3 regions of the Vogesella facilis genome follow, and region 3 is predicted to be linked to each of the others. Evidence: predicted binding sites of a transcription regulator. Region 3 holds the regulator's gene; each other region holds the start of a gene.

Region 1 (2,261 bases), on a different contig from region 3:
GACTGACGCCGGCCTCGGCGAGGCAGGCGTCGGTCAGCGGGCGGATGCGGCGGATATGGTCGCGGCTGGCCAGCTCCGGCACCACGCCGCCGTACTCGGCGTGCATCGCCATCTGGCTGTGCAGCTGGTCGGCGATCAGGCCGCGTTCGGTGTCGTACAGGGCGACGCCGGTTTCGTCGCAGGACGATTCAATACCAAGAACAAGCATTATCTGGCTTCAAAACTTATCAATCTTTTCATTTTACCGGTGATTCTTTGTCCGCCCAAATCGGCAATGTTAGGCTAGGCGCCTGTTTTGAGCGGAGAACAACAATGAAGGCCAGATTGAAGTGGGTGGACGGGGTGTGTTTCATGGGCGAAACCGGCAGCGGCCACGCGGTGGTGATGGATGGCGCGCCGGAAGGCGGCGGTCGCAACCTGGGCCCGCGGCCGATGGAACTGCTGCTGCTGGGTACCGCCGGCTGCACCAGTTATGACGTGATCAACATCCTGAAGAAGTCGCGCCAGGACGTGCGTGACTGCTGGGTGGAGATGGACGCCGAGCGCGCCGAGGTCGACCCCAAGGTGTTCACCCGCATTCACTTCCACTTCGTGGTGGTTGGCCGCAACCTGAAGCCGGAGGTGGTGGAGCGCGCCATCGCACTGTCGGCGGACAAATACTGTTCCGCCTCCATCATGCTGGGCAAGACCGCCGACATCACCCACGATTTCGAGATTCGCAGCGACGATTGATGCGGCCAACCTTGTCGCCAGTAATAACGCCACCGGCAAACGGTGGCGTTTTGCTTTTCCGGGCGGCAAATCTTGCCGCTTGCCGCCTTGCCGCCGCCGGCGCCTGTCGGCAGAGAGCTGATTTTCTTGAGGGTTAAGTGCCAAAAAATGTTGGCACGCATCGTGCTTTAACACCGCCATTCCACCGATCGGTGTCATGCCATGTTGAACAAGATGTCCCAGCAACTCGACTTTCTGCAGCACTCGCTCGATCTGCGAGCCAAGCGCGCGGAAGTGATTGCCGGCAATATCGCCAACGCGGACACCCCGGGCTACAAGGCGGTCGACTTCGACTTTGCCAAGGCGCTGCAGGCGCAGACCAGCCAGCAGAACGGCGGGCTGGGCATGGCACTGACCGACAGTCGCCATCTGGCCGGCCGCGGCAGCCAGGCCGGCGGCGGTGAGCTGCAGTACCGCAGCGCGGTGCAGCGCAGCATCGACGGCAACTCGGTGGATATGGATATCGAGCGCGCGGCGTACACCGACAACGCGCTCAAGTATCAAAGCACGCTGACTTTCCTCGGCCGCCGTATCAGCGGCCTGATGGATGCCATCAAGGGCGGCCAATAATCATGTCTCTGTCTAATGTCTTCAATATTGCCGGCTCGGCAATGACCGCGCAGTCGATGCGCCTGAACCTGGTGGCCAGCAATATCGCCAACGCCGAAAGCTCTACCAGCTCCACCGGCGAACCGTACCGTGCGCGCCATGCGGTATTTACCGCCACGCCGGTCAAGGCCGATGTGCCGCAGGTGGCCGGCGTGCGCGTTACCGCGGTGGCGGAAGACACCTCGCCGTTCCGCATGAAATACCAGCCGGGCCACCCGCTGGCGGACGAGAACGGCTACGTGAAGATGTCCAACGTGAACCTGGTGGAAGAAATGGCGGACATGATCTCCGCCTCGCGCTCCTACCAGACCAACGTCGAAATTGTGAATACCGCCAAGACCCTGCTGCAAAAGACCTTGCAGCTGGGGCAGTAAGCTGAAGTCGGGAGAGTGTGATGTCCACCATTGCTAATACCACCTACAACCAGACGCTACTGGATCAGATCAACGGCGCCAGCAGCCAGTCGGCCAATGCGGCCAACGTGACCTCCGCCGAGGAGATCCAGAACCGCTTCCTGAAGCTGCTGACCACGCAGATGAAGTCGCAGGATCCGCTCAACCCGATGGACAACAGCCAGATGACGACACAGATGTCGCAGATCAGCACCGTGTCCGGTCTGGAAAAGCTCAATTCGACGCTGAAAGTGATGATGGATTCGCAGCTGGCCAGCCAGTCGATGGCGGCGGTCAGTGTCATCGGCAAGAAGGTGCTGGCGGAGGGCAATGGCCTCAACCTGAAGGATGGCACCGCTCCCGGCCTGCTGAAGCTGTCGGCGCCGGCAGACAAGGTATCTGTCGATATCCGCGACAGCAACGGCAAGCTGGTGCGCTCGCTGGACCTTGCCGGTGGCGATGCCGGCATGCTCAGCTACAGCTGGGATG
Region 2 (2,261 bases), on a different contig from region 3:
ACACGCAGGCGGCGGTGTAGTAGCCGGCGGTAACGGCGCCCAGGCCGTACTGGTCATGGAAGTAGCCGGGCAAGGCGCTGGCCAGGCCGGCAAAGCCGCCGAAGGTCACGCAGTAGAAGAACATGAACCACCAGCTGTCCTTGTCGCCCAGCACGCGCAGGTAGTCGGCCATCGCCTTGGGGGCCGGGCGCTGCGGTGCGTTCTTGGCAAACAGGCAGAACAGCACGAACACCACGCCCAGCGGCAGGATTGCCATGCCGAACACGTTCTCCCAGCCGAAGGCCGCGGCCAAGCCCGGGGCCAGCAGCGCGGCGAACACCGTGCCGGAGTTGCCGGCGCCGGCGATACCCATCGCCTTGCCCTGGTGCTCCGGCGGATACCACTGCGACGCCAGCGGCAGCGCCACCGCGAAGGCCGCGCCGGCCACACCGAGGAACACGCCCAGCAGCAGCGCGTGTTCAAAGCTGTGAATGCCCAGCGCCCAGGCTGCGCCCAGCGCCGCCATCACCACCACCTGGCCGACGATGCCGGCGGTGCGCGCCGACAGCCGGTCCACCAGCAGCCCCATGCCAAAGCGCAGGATGGCACCGGCCAAAATCGGCGTCGCCACCATCAGGCCGCGCTGCTGCGCGGACAGTTGCAGGTCGGCGGCGATCTGGATCGCCAGCGGCCCGAGGATGTACCACACCATGAAACTGAGATCGAAATACAGAAACGCCATCAACAGCGTGGGGGTATGCCCTGCCTTCCAGAAGTCCTTGCTCATTTGTATTGCTCCCTTGCCAGTCGTCGCCACAAAACGCAAAAAAGGCCCGCGACGCAGCATGTGATGCTGCGCGGCGGACCTCGTTGTCCGGGCCCGGCGCCGCCATTGGCAGCCAGGTCTGTGCCAGCTACTGAGCAAGCGCCGTGCCTGCTGCAAAGCATCAAAAAGCGTTGTTTTGCCGGGTTTTTCGCCAGAATGTGGTGCACGGGCGCACCGAAGCGATACTTGCGGCGCCAGCTTGGGTTGTTTTGTAACAAAACGCTATCGAGAGTCATTCTTGTTATGGTGTGTACTACAATATGCACACAATCCAACACAGCAGAACCGGAGTAGACCATGCGCAAATTTGCCGCTGCCCTTGCCCTTGCCACCATCGCCCTGTCCGCCGCCGCGGCCGACAACGTGGTGAAGATCACCGCCAACGAAAACGGCTTCACCCCGGCGCAGCTGGAAGTGGTTGCCGGCCAGCCCTTCGTGATCGAAGTGCAGAACACCGGCAAGAAAGCCGTGGAGTTCGAAAGCCACCAACTGCACGTGGAGAAGGTAATCGCCGCCGGCAAGACCGCGCAGCTCAAGGTCAAGGCACTGAAGGCCGGCAGCTACAAGTTCTATGACGAGTTCAACGAAGACAAGGCCAAGGGCGTGGTTGTCGCCAAGTAAGCGGGCAGATCATGGGTAACGCACTCTTCATCGTCTGGCGGGAAACCGTCGAAGCCATGCTGGTAGTGGGCATCCTGCACAGCTGGCTGAAACAGCACGGCCACGGCACCGGCATGCGCTTCCTGTGGGGCGGCGTGGCAGTGGGCGTCGGGCTGGCCATTCTGCTGGCCTTCGCCATCGTCGGCATTGCCGACGTGCTGAGCGACACCGGACTGGAATACTTCCAGCTGGGCATGGTGGGTGTAGCCGCCCTGCTGATCGTGCAGATGGTGTTCTGGATGCGCGCCCATGGCCGCAAGCTCAAGCGCGAGCTGGAAAGCAGCCTGGCGCAGGCGCAGCAGCAGGCCAACTGGTGGGGCATGCTGGTGGTGGTGGCACTGGCCGTGGCGCGCGAAAGCTCGGAAGCGGTGGTGTTCCTCTACGGCCTGGGCACCGGCGAAGGCGGCAACCCGCTGTTCTGGCTGATGCTGCCGCTGGGCGTGGCGCTGGCCTGGGGCACGTTCTGGCTGCTGCAGCAGAGCAGCCGCATCCTGACCTGGCAGCGCTTCTTCCGCATCAGCGAAGTGTTGTTGCTACTGTTGGCCGCCTCGTTGCTGGTAACCGCCTGCGAACGGGCGATCAACCTCGACCTGCTGCCCACCCTGCTGGACCCGGTGTGGGACAGCAGCGCGCTGCTCAGCGACAACGGCAGCATCGGCGGCTTCCTCGCCACCTTCACCGGCTACCGCGCACAACCGGCGCTGAGCGTGGTGCTGGCCTACGGCGTGTTCTGGCTTGCCGTACTGCTCGGCCTGCGCCGCCGCTGAACCCTGCTTGCAGCAATAAAAAACCGGGC
Region 3 (2,261 bases):
CGGCGTGCTGATCACCGATCACAACGTGCGCGAAACCCTGCGCATCTGCGACCGCGCCTACATCATCTCCGAAGGGCGCGTGCTGGCTTCCGGCCTGCCCGCCGAGCTGGTCAGCAACGAGCAGGTGCGCCAGGTGTACCTTGGCGAGCACTTCCACCTGTAAAGCGGCATGAAACAGTCCCTGCAGCTCAAAGTCAGCCAGCACCTGACCCTGACCCCGCAATTGCAGCAGTCGATCAAGCTGCTGCAAATGTCCACGCTCGACCTCTCCACCGAGCTGGAGCGCTACCTGCTGGAAAACCCGCTGCTGGAGCGCGCCGACGGCGACAGCCAGGCCGAGCACGAGCCGATGGAGGCTCCCGGCAGCAGCGAGACGCCCGGTGACGTCCGCGAGGAAGCCCCGCAGGAACGCGAGCGCGAGCGCGACGAAATGGAGCTCGGCGACTGGGGCAGCGGCAGCGGTTCCGGCAGTGGCAGCCGCGATGACGACGACGAGTTCGACCCCATTCTCAACACCCCGTGCCGCCCCACCCTGCGCGAGCACCTGGCGGCGCAGATCGGCGAAATGCCGCTGAGCCGCCGCGACAGCGCGCTGCTGACGCTGCTGATCGAAGAGCTGGACGAAGACGGCTATCTCACCACGCCGCTGGACGAGTTTGCCGCCAGCCTGCCGCTGGAGCTGGAGGTCGAAACCGACGAGCTGGAATACCTGCGCAAGCTGCTGCTGCAGTTCGAACCGGTCGGCATCGGCAGCCTGCACCTGTCCGAGTTCCTGCAACGACAGTTGGCCGCACTGCCGGCGGCCACGCCGTCGCGCGAGCTGGCGCTCACCCTGGTGCGCGACCACCTGGCCCTACTGGGCAACCGCGATTTCGTGCGCCTGAAGAAGCTGCTGAACGTGGGCGAGGCCGAGCTGCGCGCCGCGCACCAGCTGATTTCCACCCTGCGGCCCCGTCCGACCAGCGGCTTCGACCAGGGCGAGACCCACTACGTGGTACCGGACATCCACGTCGTACGCCGCCGCGGCCGCTGGGTCGCCCAGCTCAACCGCGGGGTACTGCCGAAACTGCAGGTCAACCAGCTGTATGCCGGCATGCTGCAGCAACGCGACAGCAGCCATAATCTCAGCGGCCAATTGCAGGAGGCGCGCTGGCTGGTGAAAAACATCCAGCAGCGATTTGACACCATTCTGAAAGTGTCGGAAGCTATCGTTGACAGGCAACAGGCGTTCTTTGAACACGGTGAAGTGGCAATGCGGTCCCTGATTCTGCGTGACATCGCGGATGAACTGGGCCTGCATGAGTCGACAATTTCCAGGGTCACTACCCAGAAATACCTGCTGTGCAGCCGAGGCCTGTTCGAGCTCAAGTATTTCTTCGGCAATGCGCTGGAAACCGATAGCGGCGGCGAATGCTCCGCCACGGCAATCAAGGCGCATATCCGCCAGATTATCGACGGCGAAGACAGCAAGAAACCGCTATCCGACAGTGCCATCGCCGACCGCCTCACGGCACAGGGCATACAGGTTGCCAGGCGCACCGTAGCCAAGTATCGTGAAGCTATGCAGATACCGCCAGTTAACCTTCGCAAAGCACTTTAAAGAAAAGTGCGACGAAAACCCGGTACGGCCAGCCCGACCGTATCGTTAACAGAAGGAGTCAGGGTATGAACCTCAAAATTACCGGTCTACACCTCGAAGTTACCCCGTCCCTGCGCGAGTTCATCGAGAGCAAACTGGAACGCATCACCCGCCATGTCGATAACGTGATCGGCATCACCGTGACGCTGTCCGTGGATAAACTGGTACAAAAAGCGGAGGTCAATGTGCATCTGGCCGGCAAGGACATCCATGTCGAGGCAAACGATTCCGACATGTACGCCGCCATTGATTCCCTGATGGACAAGCTGGACCGTCAGGTACTGAAGTTCAAGGAAAAACAGGGGGAGCATCGTAGTATTGCGCCACAGGCGGACGCCGCCGACGCGGCACTGTAAACCAGTCGCCAGCACAAATAACAACGGGAGCCACAGGCTCCCGTTTTTGCTGGCTCTCGGATACGCTGTTGCTATGGAAAACGGCGGACTCAGCGTAGAATGGCCGACGTTTTTCCGCCCCTAAAGACATCATGAGCTTGATCGGCAAGATTCTTCCCCAGTCGCACGTACTGGCGGACCTGGAGATCTCCAGCAAGAAGCGCCTGTTCGAACAGATCGGCCTCTTGGTTGAAAACAGTTTCGGCATTGCGCGCAGCGACGTGTTC

Evidence for each region. Region 3 encodes sigma-54, which starts transcription at its own class of promoters, with help from an activator protein. Its sites were predicted from a motif close to CTGGCACGCTTCATGCTT; they were not measured.
Region 1: a site for sigma-54 is predicted at 883-900, ahead of flgB (flagellar basal body rod protein FlgB). Genes of this name have one in related genera too.
Region 2: a site for sigma-54 is predicted at 899-916, ahead of ACFOLG_RS08880 (nitrate/nitrite transporter). Genes of this name have one in related genera too.

The regions. Positions count from the first base shown of each region.
Region 1 is NZ_JBHRXN010000036.1:24,233-26,493, reverse strand. It holds gene tsaD (tRNA (adenosine(37)-N6)-threonylcarbamoyltransferase complex transferase subunit TsaD) at 1-208, opposite strand, end outside; gene ACFOLG_RS15420 (OsmC family protein) at 313-732, shown strand; gene flgB (flagellar basal body rod protein FlgB) at 946-1,341, shown strand; gene flgC (flagellar basal body rod protein FlgC) at 1,344-1,754, shown strand; gene ACFOLG_RS15405 (flagellar hook assembly protein FlgD) at 1,775-2,261, shown strand, end outside.
Region 2 is NZ_JBHRXN010000022.1:138,087-140,347, forward strand. It holds gene ACFOLG_RS08880 (nitrate/nitrite transporter) at 1-766, opposite strand, end outside; gene ACFOLG_RS08885 (cupredoxin domain-containing protein) at 1,103-1,426, shown strand; gene ACFOLG_RS08890 (FTR1 family iron permease) at 1,438-2,232, shown strand.
Region 3 is NZ_JBHRXN010000032.1:210,894-213,154, forward strand. It holds gene lptB (LPS export ABC transporter ATP-binding protein) at 1-163, shown strand, start outside; gene ACFOLG_RS14625 (RNA polymerase factor sigma-54) at 170-1,600, shown strand; gene hpf (ribosome hibernation-promoting factor, HPF/YfiA family) at 1,666-1,995, shown strand; gene ACFOLG_RS14635 (PTS sugar transporter subunit IIA) at 2,127-2,261, shown strand, end outside.